DNA from 2 places in the Pokkaliibacter sp. MBI-7 genome. Region 2 is predicted to be linked to the other one. Evidence: predicted binding sites of a transcription regulator. Region 2 holds the regulator's gene; the other holds the start of a gene.
What was found. Region 2 encodes PhoB, which activates phosphate uptake and scavenging genes when phosphate is short. Its sites were predicted from a motif close to TGTCATANNNNTGTCANA; they were not measured.

Region 1: ugpB (sn-glycerol-3-phosphate ABC transporter substrate-binding protein UgpB) is a predicted target of PhoB. The motif match lies at 3,249-3,266, and genes of this name have one in related genera.

Annotation. Positions count from the first base shown of each region.
Region 1 covers NZ_JARVTG010000001.1:3,588,711-3,596,376, reverse strand. The annotation lists gene QCD60_RS15920 (ATP-binding cassette domain-containing protein) at 1-1,127, shown strand, start outside; gene QCD60_RS15915 (FKBP-type peptidyl-prolyl cis-trans isomerase) at 1,316-2,035, shown strand; gene QCD60_RS15910 (hypothetical protein) at 2,132-3,142, opposite strand; gene ugpB (sn-glycerol-3-phosphate ABC transporter substrate-binding protein UgpB) at 3,404-4,705, shown strand; gene ugpA (sn-glycerol-3-phosphate ABC transporter permease UgpA) at 4,789-5,664, shown strand; gene ugpE (sn-glycerol-3-phosphate ABC transporter permease UgpE) at 5,664-6,512, shown strand; gene QCD60_RS15890 (sn-glycerol-3-phosphate import ATP-binding protein UgpC) at 6,519-7,580, shown strand.
Region 2 covers NZ_JARVTG010000001.1:2,681,340-2,689,005, forward strand. The annotation lists gene QCD60_RS11970 (mannitol dehydrogenase family protein) at 1-74, shown strand, start outside; gene uxuA (mannonate dehydratase) at 103-1,284, shown strand; gene phoR (phosphate regulon sensor histidine kinase PhoR) at 1,441-2,742, opposite strand; gene phoB (phosphate regulon transcriptional regulator PhoB) at 2,745-3,437, opposite strand; gene argB (acetylglutamate kinase) at 3,986-4,894, shown strand; partial or broken gene slmA (nucleoid occlusion factor SlmA) at 4,964-5,563, shown strand; gene hisF (imidazole glycerol phosphate synthase subunit HisF) at 5,802-6,575, shown strand; gene QCD60_RS12005 (transglutaminase-like cysteine peptidase) at 6,784-7,431, shown strand; gene QCD60_RS12010 (hypothetical protein) at 7,634-7,666, shown strand, end outside.

The sequences.
Region 1 (7,666 bases), 910 kb from region 2:
AAGCGACCAAGGCGACGCAAGCCCAGAGCCGGATCAAGGCGCTGGAACGCATGGAGCGTATTGCGGCAGCTCACGTCGATACTCCCTTTACATTCCGCTTTGAAGCCAGTGACAAACTGTCTCATCCGCTGCTGGCACTGACACAGGCAGAGCTTGGCTACAGCGACAAAAGCATCATCCGCAATATGAAGCTCAGCCTGCAGCCCGGCCAGCGTATCGGCCTGCTCGGCCCCAACGGTGCAGGCAAATCCACCCTGATCAAAACCCTGGTGGGCGAGCTGCCTCTGCAGGGTGGCGAGTATCAGAGCGGTGAACATTTACGCATTGGCTACTTCGCTCAGCACACACTGGAAGCACTGGATATGGAAGCCAGCCCGGCATTGCATCTGCAGCGCCTTAAGCCCGAACTGAGCGACCAGGATGTACGGAATTTCCTCGGTAGCTTTGGCTTTCAGGGCGACCGGGTATTTGAACTGGTGGGCGTTTTTTCCGGCGGTGAGAAAGCGCGCCTTGCTCTGGCCCTGATTGCCTGCCAGAAGCCAAACGTCCTGCTGATGGACGAACCGACCAACCACCTGGATCTGGAAGTGCGTCACGCCCTCACTCTGGCACTACAAGAGTTTGAAGGCGCTCTGATCCTGGTATCCCATGATCGCGCCCTACTGCGTTCCTGCGTCGATACATTCCTGCTGGTAGAAGGCGGTAAGGTCGAAGAATTTGCTGGCGATCTGGAAGATTACCAGCGCTGGCTGGCAGACCGTCAGGCCAGTCAGCGCACAGAGCTGGAAGCCGAATCCAGAAGTGAAGGCAGCAGCAACAATGCCGCCGCACGTAAGGAACGTAAACGCCAGGAAGCCGCTATTCGTCAACAGCTGCGCCCTCTCAAGCAGAAGCTGGAAAAGCACGAGAAAGCCATGCATGACGCCCAGCAAAAACTGGACGAACTCAATGCCTCACTGGCAGATCCTGCAAACTATGAGGAAAGCAGCAAGAATCAGCTAAAGACCTTGCTAAGTGAGCAAGCGCAAGTGCAAACTCGCTTGGCAACTGCGGAGGAAGCCTGGCTTGCCCTCAGCGAAGAGCTGGAACAATTGGAAATACAATTAAGCGAAGCGCTTAACGACTAGCTTCCGTGATTTCAGTACCCTCTGGGCAACACGTTTGGAACCCTCCAAGCGTCGCAGGCAGGCCTCACCTGGTGCCAGACACCGGTCAGGGTGATATGCAACAGGCGTAGGGTCATGACTCGACCCTATGCATATCACCGCCGACAGGCCAGGCCCACAACTACATTAAACATCTTTAAGGATGCATCATGAAAAAACGTCTGTTGGCGATCGCCCTCAGCATGGTAGTGGCAGCGCCAGTTCTGGCCGCAGATGCGGTCAAGCTGGACAACGATAGTGCCAAGCTCAGCTACTCCTTCGGTCTGGTACTGGGTGAGCAGCTGTCCAGCCGGGTCGATACCCTGGACTACGACGCTTTTATTGCAGGCGTGAAAGCGATCTATGACAAAACTGAACCTGCCATGAACCAGGAACAGGTTGCCGAGACCATCAAGTCGTTCCAGCAGAAGAAAATGGACGAAATGCTGGCTGATGCGAAAAAGAAATCTGATGACTTCCTGGCAGCCAATGCCAAAAAAGATGGTGTAAAAAGCACCAAGAGCGGCCTGCAGTACAAGATCATCAGCGAAGGCAAAGGTCCCAAGCCCAAGTCAACCGATCAGGTTCGGGTAAACTACCGCGGCACCCTGATCGACGGTACCGAGTTTGACTCCTCCTACGCACGTAAAGAACCTGCTGAATTCCCGCTGGATGCCGTTATCCCCGGCTGGACCGAAGGTCTGCAGCTGATGCCTGTTGGCTCCAAGTTCGAGCTGTATATTCCGCCAGAACTGGGTTACGGCCCAGGTGGTGCAGGCAGCATTCCTCCCAACGCGACGCTGGTGTTCGAGGTGGAACTGCTGGATATCCTCAAGCCTGATGCCAAGGCAGAAGAGAAGCCTGCTGAGCCCAGCAAGACCGGCTCATAAGCGTATCTGGTTGGTTAAACACAAAACCCGGCATCTGCCGGGTTTTGTGTTTTGAGGATCAAGGATCCGTTCGATAAAGGTGCCCTCGCCGTATCCTCACGGACCTTGCAGGATATTCATAAAGCCATTAGACCCCAGCGCGTAATGATGCACCCCACCTTTGCTTGCCACCGACACAACCGACACACTGACAGGCTTCAGCTCATTACGACGATGTAGCTGCCAGGTTGCATCAAGGCTACCGGTGCGCATATCCCACAGCATCACCTTGCCACTGCTGGTACCGGTCAGCAGACGCTGGCCCTTATCGATAAAGCGTGCGGCGGTAAACGTGGCCTTGCGATCCAGAATTGAGTCCATTGATGCCAAGGTATATTTCACCTGACCGGTCAGAGTATCCCAGACAATGGCCTTACTCAGCTGAGCGGCAGAAAATGCCAGCTTGCCGTCATCCGACAGGGTGACCACACTGGGCTGATTACCAAGATTCAGCTGATGCAGCATTTTGCCACTGTTGATGTCCCACAGTGTAGTAACGAAAGAATCATCTCCGGTGAGCAGTAACCCTTTCTGTACATTGAGATCCACCTTGCGGACACGGGAATCATGCAGCAGGGTCTGTGTAATCTTGCCGGCCTGCAGATCAAACAGCACCGCGGTCTGATCCGTCAGCCCCAATGCCAGCAACTGACCATCGGCTGACAGTGACAGATCCATGATTTCACTGGGGGCACGACGAAAATCCAGCGCTTTGCCGGTAGCCATGTCCCACAGCACAAAGTCGAAACTGGCGGCTGTGACGGCATATTTGTCATTGTCGTCAATATCCATCGCCACCAGATTGGAGAACTCACCCTGCCGGTGATTCCAGTCGTACAACCGCTTGTTGTCATCGACCTGCCACAGGCTGCCGCCATGAGTGACCGAACCAATCAGGGAAAACCTGGCATCCGCAGAGACTACCCCACTGTACAGCCCTTGCAGTGCCAGTTCATTGGCCTGCTGTGGCTCGCGATCCGAACAACCGCTCAGCACCAGCATCACACCCAGCAGCAATGCCTGCCACCGACATATTCGTTGTCGAACCTTCACCACCATGGAATCCATTTGCCCCTGCAGCCAAGCACCACTCTGCCCTGAGCATAGCGCAGCCCGGTCGGGCACGACAGCCATCATTAGGGCTAAAGGTCTAAGCGAATGGAGGTCGTTTTTCTGTGACAAAAAAATGTCAAAAAACAACTTTCATTTGAAAGCAAGTGAGTTATATTTTCTTTCACTCGAAAATATCGAGTCACTAATATGCAATATTCCGGCAGTAGTATCCCTCTCGACTGACAACTCCAACAATGAACCCGACGAGGACGCAAGATGAACAAGATGACTCTGTCAGCCCTGACACTGTCTGCGGCATTACTTCCCCTGGCCAGTCAGGCCGCTACGGAAATTGAATGGTGGCACGCCATGGGCGGCACCAACGGCGAGAAGGTCAACGAGATCGCTGCCAACTTCAACAAGAGCCAGAGCGACTACATCGTCAAGCCCGTGTACAAAGGCAACTATTCCGAGACGATGACAGCTGCGATTGCTGCTTTCCGCGCCCATCAGCAGCCTGACATCGTGCAGGTATTCGAAGTAGGCACCGCCACCATGATGTCGGCAAAAGGTGCAATCTACCCCGTATACCAGCTGATGAAAGACTCCGGTGAGAATTTCGACAGCAAGAACTACCTGAGCGCGGTGACCGGTTATTACACCGACAGTGACGGCAACATGCTATCCATGCCGTTCAACAGCTCCACCCCCGTGCTGTACTACAACAAGGATCTGCTGGCCAAAGCCAACGTCGAGCCGCCCAAGACCTGGGAAGAAATGGACGAAGCAGGCAAAAAACTGCGCGCCGCTGGCGTACAGTGCGGTTTCACTACTGCATGGCAATCCTGGATTCAGCTGGAGAACCTCAGCGCCCGTCATAACGTAGCCTTCGCTACCGAAGACGATGGTTTCAAGAGCACCAAGGCCGAGCTGGCTTTCAACGGTCCGCTGCAGGTTATGCACATCAGCAAGATGGCTGAATGGCAGAAAGAAGGCGTGTTCCAGTACGGTGGACGCACCAATGATGCCGCCGCGAAGTTTTACAGCGGCGAATGTGCGATGTACACCGAGTCTTCTGCGGGGTATTCAGGCATCAGGAAAAATGCCAGCTTTCCCTTTGGTGTAAGCCAGCTGCCCTACTGGCAGAGCCAGATCGACAAACCGCTGAATACTATCATCGGCGGTGCTTCACTGTGGGCGATGCAAGGCAAACCCAACGACCATTACAAAGGGGTGGCCAAGTTCTTCAGCTACCTGTCACAACCTGAAGTACAGGCTGACTGGCACCAGTTCAGTGGTTACCTGCCCATCACTCAGGCCGCTTACGACCTGACCAAATCTCAGGGTTTCTATGACAAGAATCCTGGCACCGAGACCGCTGTGATCCAGATGACTTCAGGTACCCCCACGGTCAACTCCAAAGGCCTGCGTCTGGGTAACTTTGCCCAGATCCGCGACATCATCGACGAAGAGCTGGAAAGCGTGTGGAGCGGCAAACAAGATGCCAAGACCGCGCTGGATACAGCAGTCAAACGTGGTAACGAACTGCTGCGCAAGTTCGAAAAAGCCAATAAGTAAGGTGTCGTGAGAATACTGACCGCCCTGTCTTCGGGGCGTGTCAGTGTTCTGATGCCGTGCCTTACGGAAGTGAGTCAGCACCCATGACCGTAACTTTCCCGCAACGAACCCTCCCCTGGCTGCTGTTACTACCGCAGCTACTGGTAACCGCCATATTCTTCCTCTGGCCTGCAGGGCAGGCAGTCAAGCAGGCCTTCTATCAGGAGGATGCCTTTGGCTTGAGCAGCGAATTTGTTGGTCTGGAAAACTTCAGCCACCTGCTGCAAGACCCCCTTTATTACGCTTCGATCGGCACTACCCTGTTTTTCAGCTTTGCCGTAGCGTTTGTCGGCATTGCGCTGGCGCTGCTGCTGGCTGTTATGGCTGACCGGGTTATGCGAGGGCAAATCATCTACAAAACGCTGCTGATCTGGCCTTATGCCGTCGCCCCTGCTCTGGCCGGGGTGCTGTGGTGGGTTATGTTTGATCCCTCCACCGGACCGATTGCCGTCTGGCTGAAGTCCATAGGCATCAACTGGAACCATTTTCTCAATGGTAATCAGGCCATGACTCTGGTTGTCATTGCCGCCACCTGGAAGCAGATTAGCTATAACTTCCTGTTTTTCCTGGCCGGACTGCAAGCTATTCCACGTTCGCTGATTGAAGCAGCGGCCATTGACGGTGCCAGCCCGTTCAAGCGTTTCTGGACCGTGGTGTTCCCACTGCTCTCCCCTACCACCTTCTTCCTACTGGTAGTCAATCTGGTCTACGCCTTCTTCGACACCTTCGGCATCATCGATGCCACCACCAGCGGCGGCCCCGGCCAGAGCACCAAGATACTGGTGTACAAGGTGTACGACGATGGCTTTATCGGCCTTGATCTTGGCAGCTCATCGGCGCAATCGGTCATTCTGATGATGATTGTCGGAGTGATGACGGTCATCCAATTCCGCTATATCGAACGTAAGGTCCAGTACTGATGATAGAACGTCGCCCCTGGCTGACTCTGTTCAGTCACTGCATCCTGATTCTCGGCATTATTGCTGTCGCGCTCCCCATCTGGGTCGCGCTGGTCGCCTCAACCCACCCTGCAGAAGCGTTCAAGCAGGGGGTTATCCCGTTGTGGTTTGGAGACCAGGGCTGGATTACCTGGAAGAAAGTGCTTTTCAGTGCCGCCGGTAACGGTGTGGATGTACCGGTATGGCTGATGATGATCAACTCGCTGGTCATGGCACTGGCCATCGCACTGGGCAAGATAGCAATCTCCATCCTGTCAGCCTATGCCATCGTATTCTTCCGCTTTCCGCTGCGCATGCTGTGTTTCTGGATCATCTTCATGACCCTGATGCTGCCGGTGGAGGTACGTATCGTCCCCACCTATAAGGTGGTTGCCGATCTCAGTCTGCTCAACAGCTATACCGGCCTCGCCCTGCCGCTGATTGCCAGTGCCACTGCGACTTTCCTGTTTCGGCAGTGCTTTCTCACCATTCCCGGTGAGCTGGTGGAAGCCGCCCGCATCGACGGTGCCGGCCCCTGGCGCTTCTTTAAAGACATCCTGTTGCCGCTGTCACGCACCAATATCGCGGCCTTGTTTGTCATCCTGTTTATCTACGGTTGGAACCAGTATCTCTGGCCGCTGCTGATCACGACAGATGATCATTACTACACCCTGGTGATGAGCATCAAACGTATGGTGTCCGTGGCGGAAGGAGATATTGCCTGGAATAGCATTATGGCAACCACCATTCTGGCCATGCTGCCACCAGTACTGGTGGTAGTCGGTATGCAGAAGCTGTTTGTCAAAGGCCTGGTTGATACGGAGAAATAAGTCCTCATGGCTGAAGTAATACTGAATCAGGTCGGCAAGACCTACCCCAACGGCTACCAGGCTATCCCTGCCATTGATCTGCATATTGCCGATGGTGAGTTTATTGTACTGGTAGGCCCGTCGGGCTGTGGCAAGTCTACGTTGCTACGCATGGTGGCGGGGCTGGAAAGCATCAGCAGTGGTGAACTCCTGATCAACAACCAGCGCATGAACGAAAAGGAACCCGCAGAGCGCGATATTGCCATGGTGTTCCAGAACTATGCGCTGTACCCCCATATGACCGTGTTCGATAACATGGCTTACGGACTGCGTAATCGCGGTGCCAGTAAAGACGAAATCCAGCGCAAGGTGTCGGACAGCGCCCGCCTGCTTGGGCTGACCGACCTGCTTGAACGCAAGCCCAAGCAGCTATCGGGGGGTCAGCGTCAACGTGTGGCCATGGGCCGCGCTATGGTTCGCCATCCTCAGGCATTTCTGTTCGATGAGCCACTGTCCAACCTGGATGCCAAGTTGCGCGTACAGATGCGGGTTGAAATACGCCAGTTGCAACGCCAACTTGGTACAACCACCCTGTACGTGACCCACGATCAGGTGGAAGCCATGACCCTGGCTGACCGGCTCGTCGTATTAAATAAGGGTCATGCCGAACAGATTGGCAGCCCACTGGAATTGTATGAGCGCCCAGCGACCACTTTCGTCGCCGAGTTTATCGGCTCCCCTTCAATGAACCTGCTACCTGTTTCCATCACCGATCAGGGTCTGCAGCTGACGGAACAGGTAAGCCTGCAGGCTGCTGACACGAAGGTACGAGGCGCAGTGATCTGGGGGATTCGCCCCGAGCATCTGCAGCCCTGTAGCGAGAGCGATGCCGACTTTGCTCTGCAAGTGAAAGCCGTTGAGGCGCTTGGTGCAGAGAGTCTGATCTATGGCCATACCGCAGGGCGCAGCGAACTGCTTGTAGTACGGGCACCCGGACCGTTCACACCCGCCATTGACCAGATGCTTTACCTGCGTGCGCCACAGCAACAGTGGCATCTGTTTGATATCAACACCCAACAGCGAATTTAGGACGGGTTACGATCAGCCCCTGGCCAGCCAGACCACTTTTCATATGATCTGACTGGCCACGACGGAAAGTAAACACGTTCCTGGAA
Region 2 (7,666 bases):
GGCTGCGTGAGGCGCTGACTGCGCTGAGCCAGCCCTCGACCGCCCGAACTTTTATTGCTCAGCTGCAAGGCTGATCTGAACCCGTATCTTAGGAGCCGTGTTATGGAACATACCTGGCGCTGGTTTGGACCAGCCGACGACATTTCCCTGATGGATATCCGTCAGGCCGGAGCGACGGGCATTGTGTCTGCCCTGCATGACATTGCCAACGGTGAGGTCTGGCCCGTTGCTGCGATTGCTGAGCGCAAGGCCGTGATTGAAGCTGCCGGACTGCGCTGGGCGGTGGTCGAGAGTATTCCGGTGCATGAAGACATCAAGCGTCGCACCGGTCGCTATGCCGAATACATCGCCAACTATCAGCAGAGCCTGCGTAATCTGGCTACCTGTGGCATCGACACGGTGTGCTACAACTTTATGCCGGTGCTGGACTGGACCCGCACTGATCTCGCTTATGAGCTGCCGGACGGCTCCCGTGCGCTGCGTTTTGATCAGATTGCCTTTGCCGCATTTGAACTGTTCATCCTGCAGCGCGAGGGAGCGAAGAGTGAATACTCGGCTGCCGAGCAGCAGGCAGCGGCTGACTATCTGGCCGCGCTGCCGGAGGCGGAGCGTGACAAGCTGGTGGCCACCATCATCGCCGGTCTGCCGGGGGCGGAAGAAAGCTATACCCTGGATGACTTCCGGCAGGCGCTGGCAGCCTACGATGCCATCGACAAAGATCAGCTGCGCGAGCACCTGCGTCTGTTCCTTGAAGCCATCGTGCCGGTGGCAGAAGAGGCGGGCATCCGTCTGGCTATTCACCCGGACGATCCGCCCCGGCCGATTCTGGGTCTGCCGCGCATTGTCTCCACGCGCGATGATGTGGCCTGGCTGGTAGAGAAAGTGCCTGCTAAGGCCAATGGCATTACCTTCTGTACCGGCTCTTACGGTGTCCGTGCCGATAACGACTTGTGTGCCATGGCCACCGAATTTGCTGATCGTATCTACTTTACCCACCTGCGCTCCACTGAGCGTGAAGAGACACCCGGCAGCTTCCACGAAGCGTCACATCTGGGTGGTGATGCCAATCTGGTTGACGTGGTGCGGGTGCTGGTGAATGAAGAGCGTCGTCGTGCCGAGGCCGGTGATCTGCCTGCCATTCCCATGCGTCCGGATCATGGCCATCAGATTCTGGATGACTTGCGTAAGCAGGGGCGCCCCGGTTATTCACTGCTGGGCCGGATGAAGGGGCTGGCGGAACTGCGCGGTGTGGAGCTGGCGATACGCCATTTCAAGGTGCTTTAAGTGTTGTTGTAAGGCGTCGCAAGGGGCCTGCCGTTATGCCGCTGACGATCATGCGGTAAGAGTTGCCAGTTGAGCCCGGAGGCCGTGAGGTCGCCGGGCTTTTTTATTCGGCTGAATACTTATGTGGCGTGCGTATTGGGTAACAGGAAGGTGCTGTCAGGCTTCCTGCTCAAGGCTGACCAGCAGACTGGCAGGGAATTTAGCTCGGAACAGACTGCCCTTGCCCAGCTGGCTTTCAATCTGCAGCGTGGCTTCGTGGCGTAGTAGCACATGCTTGACGATAGCGAGACCCAGACCGGTACCGCCGCTTTCTGAGGTGCGGCTGGGGTCGGCACGATAGAAGCGCTCGGTCAGACGAGGAATGTGGATAGGATCAATGCCGATACCATCGTCCTGCACTTCAAAAACGGCGCCCTCGCCCTGACGGCGCCAGCGAATCTGGATCTTGCCTTCATCAGGCGTGTACTTGACGGCGTTCATCACCAGGTTGGACAGCGCACTGTGCAGTTCCTGTTCGCGGCCATGCAGGCACAAACCCGGTTCTGCTTCCAGCGTGATGGTCTGGCCCTTATCGGTGCCGAGGGCTTCGGCATCATGCAGAATCTGGTGCAGCAGACGGTCCATATCCACCGGTTCGGCGGCATATTCAATCTGCGAGGTTTCCAGCCGTGACAGGGTCAGCAGGTCGGCAATCAGGTTCTCCATCCGTTTGGCCTGCTTGCCCATTTGCTGGATCGGCCGCACCCAGGGGCGTGGCAGCTGATCAAGGTGATCACCCAGGGTTTCCAGATAACCGCTGATCACCGTCAGCGGGGTACGCAGCTCATGGGAGGCGTTGGCGACGAAGTCCTGACGCATTTTTTCGAGGTTGTGCAGGCGGGTGACATCCTGCACCAGCATCAGCCTGTCGCCCTTGCCAAACAGGGTAATGCTGATTTGCAGATACTGGTCGCTGTTGGTGGGGGCAGGGACTTCCAGCGGCTCCTGATAACGGCAGCGGTCGAAGTAGCGCACGAAGTCAGGACGGCGCAGCAGGTGAGTGATCGGCTGTCCACGGTCCTGTGGATAGCGTAGCCCCAGCAGGCGGCTGGCGGCCTGATTCCACCATTCCAGTGCGCCGTCTTCATCGAGCAGCACGACGCCGTCTTTCAGCGCGGAGGTGGAATCCTGAATGCGGGCGATGATACCCCGCAGGCGGTCGTGTTCGTCCAGATTGCGTTTCTGCAGGCGGTACAGTTCATCAAAGATGTCGCCCCACAGTCCCTTGCCTTCTGGTACGTCATCCTTTTCGCTGGAGTTTTTCGCCAGCCAGCGTACCAGATGCTGAAAATGCCACAGTTGCCAGCCCAGCAGGCCAGCCAGTCCCAGGCTCAGCCCCAGCAGCGCATAGCCGCTGAGTGCGCCGACCAGTGTACATCCCAGTAACACCAGAGCCTGACGGCCCAGGAAACTGCGCATGATTACGCAACCTTATTGGAGAATCGATAGCCGGTGCCGCGTACGGTCTGAATCAGGTGTTCGTGTTGTCCGCCCAGCGCCTTGCGCAGACGGCGAATATGGACGTCGACGGTGCGCTCTTCGACATAGACATTACCGCCCCACACCTGATCCAGCAGTTGTCCGCGGGAGTAGGCGCGCTCGGGGTGGGTCATGAAGAAGTGTAGCAGTCGGTATTCGGTCGGCCCCATTTCCAGCTGCTTGCCGTGGGAGGTGACGCGATGGGACACCGGATCCAGCAGCAGACCTTCGATTTCCACCGGATCTTCCAGCCCCTGCGGCGCGGCGCGGCGCAGCACCGCCTTGAGACGGGCCACCAGCTCACGCGGTGAGAAGGGTTTGGTGATGTAGTCATCCGCGCCTGCTTCCAGACCCTGAATCTTGTTGTCCTCATCACCCTTGGCGGTGAGCATGATGATCGGCATTTCCGCGGTCATCTGGTCACGCTTGAGGCGACGGCAGAATTCGATGCCACTGGTACCGGGCAACATCCAGTCGAGCAGCATCAGATCGGGTTTGTCGTCGACGATAATGGCATGGGCGCGGGTGGTGTTTTCAGCTTCGAAACACTCGTAGCCGGCCATTTCCAGCGCAACGGCAATCATTTCCCTGATCGGCGCTTCATCGTCGACGATCAGGACCTTTTTGTCAGCCATGTGCATTACCTGTCATCTATTGCGTTCTTGTGACCGCATTATTACAACGACATGGTGTTACACAAATATGACAAAGGGAAGTTTAATAGCGCATACACGGGCTTTTCTCGGGGTTGTCCGTTATGAACGGCAGTGGTGTAACCGCAGCGTGTGGGAGCAGCGGGTAACCGCGTCCGGGTTGCATCTGTCGCACTTTATCCCCACAGCCACATAAAGGTGCAGTGACGTGGCCGATAACCATGCACTATCGATAATGGGATCCCTTCACCGCCGGTTGTGGATCGAGCCCTCGTCGGATGAACAGTGCGTCAGGTTCATCAGGATGTAGCGAGGTTTTGTCATCCTGAGCCTCGTTATCGGCTAACCGGGCCGGGCGCTCAGGCGTCGTTCTGGAGTGTGCCCCGATAACTGGCAGAACCTGAGGAAAATCAGGTCGCTGCATAGCAAGCTCGGGTCGCCTTCTTTAAACTAGCGTGGCCGGTTTGCCCGGTCACCGATCCGGCCCCAGGGTCACTGCTGTCATTTCGTCAAGACAAAGGATTTCCGTTATGCCCCTTTCCCGCGATGCCGCCCTTAATGTTGCCAAGGTCCTGAGCGAGGCCATGCCCTACATCCAGAACTATGTGGGCAAGACCATCGTGGTCAAGTACGGCGGCAACGCCATGATCGACGAAACCCTGAAGAACGCCTTCGCCCGTGACATCGTCATGCTCAAGCTGGTCGGTATCAACCCGGTGGTGGTGCACGGTGGCGGACCGCAGATCGGTGAGCTGCTGGAGAAACTGAAGATCGAATCCCACTTCATCAATGGCATGCGTGTGACCGATTCCGCCACCATGGATGTAGTGGAAATGGTACTAGGTGGACAGGTCAACAAAGACATCGTCAACCTGATCAACACCAACGGCGGACGTGCTATCGGCCTGACCGGAAAGGACGCCCGTCTGATCATGGCCAAGAAGATGAAGGTCACCCACAAGACGCCTGATATGGAGGCGCCGGAAATCATCGACATCGGCCATGTTGGCAGTGTTGAACGAATTAACCGCGAACTGCTTGATCTGCTGGTCGCCAGCGATATTATCCCCGTCATTGCTCCGATCGGGGTGGATGAGGAAGGTAACTCCTATAACATCAACGCCGATCTGGTGGCAGGCAAGGTGGCTGAAGCGCTGGATGCAGAAAAACTGCTGCTGCTGACCAACATTGCCGGTCTGCTCGACAAACAGGGTAAGGTTCTTACTGGTCTGTCGCTGGCGGATGTCGACGCCCTGATCGCCGATGGCACCATCACCGGTGGTATGCTGCCGAAGATCGACTGTGCACTGGAAGCGGTGCGTAATGGCGTCAAACGTGCGCATATCATCGATGGCCGCGTTGCACATGCCACCATGCTGGAGCTGTTCACCAACGAAGGTGTGGGCACCCTGATTACCAACGAAAAACTCAAGGCTTGACGGTTGTCTGCAGGCCGGTGCACTCCCCTGCACCGGCCTGCAGATGGGCTGACGGATGTAAGGTAAACAATGACGGAAAGTCTCAGTCCCAAGGCCCGCAAGGGCCAGGCAAAGCAGCGGATTCTGGAAGCCCTGGCACGGATGTTGGAGCATGCGCCGGGTGGGCGCATCACCACGGCAGCACTGGCACAGGAAGTCGGTGTGACCGAAGCGGCACTGTATCGCCATTTTCCCAGCAAGACGCGGATGTTTGAGGGGCTGATCGATTTTGTCGAGGAGAGCCTGTTTAGCCGCATCAACCTGATTCTGGAACGCGAAGCCAGTGCGGCGGTGCGCTGTCAGCAGGTGCTGACGCTGCTGCTGGCATTTGCCGAAAAAAATCCGGGTCTGGCGGTGCTGCTGGCCGGTGATGTGCTGGCCGGTGAGGATGCACGCCTGCATCAGCGTATCCGTCAGGTGTTCGACCGTATTGAGACCCAGCTGCGGCAGATCCTGCGCGAGGCCGAGCTGCGTGAGCAGCTGCGTACCCTGAAGCCGCCCAGCGTCTGTGCCAATCTGCTGATGGCCTTTGCCGAAGGCCGCCTGCGTCAGTTTGTCCGCAGTGAGTTCAGCCAGCCACCGACCGAGCACTGGCCGGAACAGTGGGTGCTGCTGAAAGCGCCACTGCTGCGCCCTGCCCCACTCAGCAAGGCGAGTGATGCAACTCCCGCCACCGAAGAACATCATGGGCACGACGACCAGCATGGCGGTGACGAGGTTTCAGCGCTGGATGAGCATACGGCCGTCAGCGAAGAGCAATTTTAAATCGAATATAGCCGTGGGGTGATGGGAGGTAAGTGACTCATCGCCTCGCCGCTGGGGCCGCGGTTGCTATACTGCGGCCCTGACTTACCCGGAGACTTGTTTCATGGCATTGGCAAAACGCATCATCCCCTGTCTGGACGTCGACAACGGCCGTGTGGTCAAAGGCGTGCAGTTCCTTGATATCCGCGATGCCGGTGATCCGGTGGAGGTCGCCAAACGCTACAACGAACAGGGTGCAGATGAAATCACCTTCCTCGACATTACTGCCAGTCATCAGGACCGTGACACCATGGTGCATGTGGTAGAAGCCATTGCCGGACAGGTATTCATCCCGTTGACGGTCGGTGGCGGCATCCGTACCTGTGATGATATTCGCCGTATGCTTAACGCCGGTGCCGATAAGGTTTCAATCAACACCGCCGCGGTCACCAATCCTGACTTCGTGCGCGAGGCCTCCGAGCGCTTTGGTGCTCAGTGCATCGTGGTCGCCATCGACTCGAAAAAAGTCAGCCAGCCCGGCGAGCCTGACCGCTGGGAAGTGTTCACCCACGGCGGGCGTCGTGCCACCGGACTGGATGTGATCGAGTGGGCGAAAAAACTGGTGGCACTGGGCGCGGGGGAAATTCTGCTGACCAGTATGGATGCTGACGGCACCAAAAATGGCTTTGATCTGGGCGTGACCCGTGCCGTCAGTGAGGCCGTGCCAGTGCCGGTCATTGCCTCAGGCGGTGTGGGTAATCTTGATCATCTGGTGGACGGTGTGCTGCAGGGCAAGGCCGATGCAGTACTGGCCGCCTCCATTTTCCACTTCAACGAGTACAGCATTCCAGAAGCCAAGCAGTATATGGCGGCTAAAGGTATTGAAATGCGTCTGTAACGGCACGCCGCACTCGGGTGTGGGCTTGACGGCCAGGGTCCGTACAGGCCATTAACAAATAGCTGTGCCAATCGGCTTGCACAGCAGCCATATTCTTACCAGACTTGTTGATCAGTCACCTGCGTCGGCGAGGCGTCTACGGGGTGCATGGACTGAACCATGACGTTTCGCGCAGGACTCCGGTCCTGGTATGAAGGAGCCGTGCCGAATGCTGATCCGCGCTGTGCTGCTGTGCCTGTTACTGCTGCCCATGGGTTGGCTGATGGCCGCCTATTCCGGCTTCAGCAGTGTGGTATTGCAGCGTGTAGAGAGTCAGTACGGTGCGGCGGCCAAACGCCGGGTGCTGGACTGGGAGGGGTTGATGACCGATTCGACCCTGCTCAAGGCGCAGGAAAGTACCAAGCTGCGGGCGGTCAATGACTTCTTTAATAAGGTACGCTGGCTGGATGATCTGACCGTCTGGGGCAAGAATGACTACTGGGCCACGCCGCTGGAGTTTCTCGAACGCAATGCCGGTGACTGCGAAGACTTCTCCATTGCCAAGTACTTCACCCTGCGTGAACTGGGGGTGCCGGAAAGCAAGCTGCGTATCATGTATGTAAAGGCACTGGCCTATAATCAGGCCCATATGGTACTGCTGTATTACGCCTCGCCCAGCGCCATGCCGGTGGTACTGGACAATATCAACCCGAAAATTGAGCCCGCCAGCAAACGTACCGATCTGGTCCCTGTATACAGCTTCAACGGCTCCGGATTGTGGCTCAATAACTCCCCGGCCGGGCAGAAAGTAGGTACCTCAGACCGCATTGGTCCCTGGCGTGATCTGCTGGCGCGATTGCAGCAGGAGCGGCGCTGAGCAGTGATTCAGGAGTGCTGAAGGGGTTAGGCACTACAGCGACAAGATGCATTTCGGTCATAAAAGGACCGGGGCGCACAAAAAATCGTCAGGTCAGTGCACAGGCGGATTTTTTGTTTTATGCTTCTGCTTCAGTCTGTAACGGAATTCGTCAACTAACCCGGCAACCCCCGCCATCACAGCAAACAGTAAGGATAGCCACATGAAGCGAGTATGGCTTGCCCCCTTTTCTCTT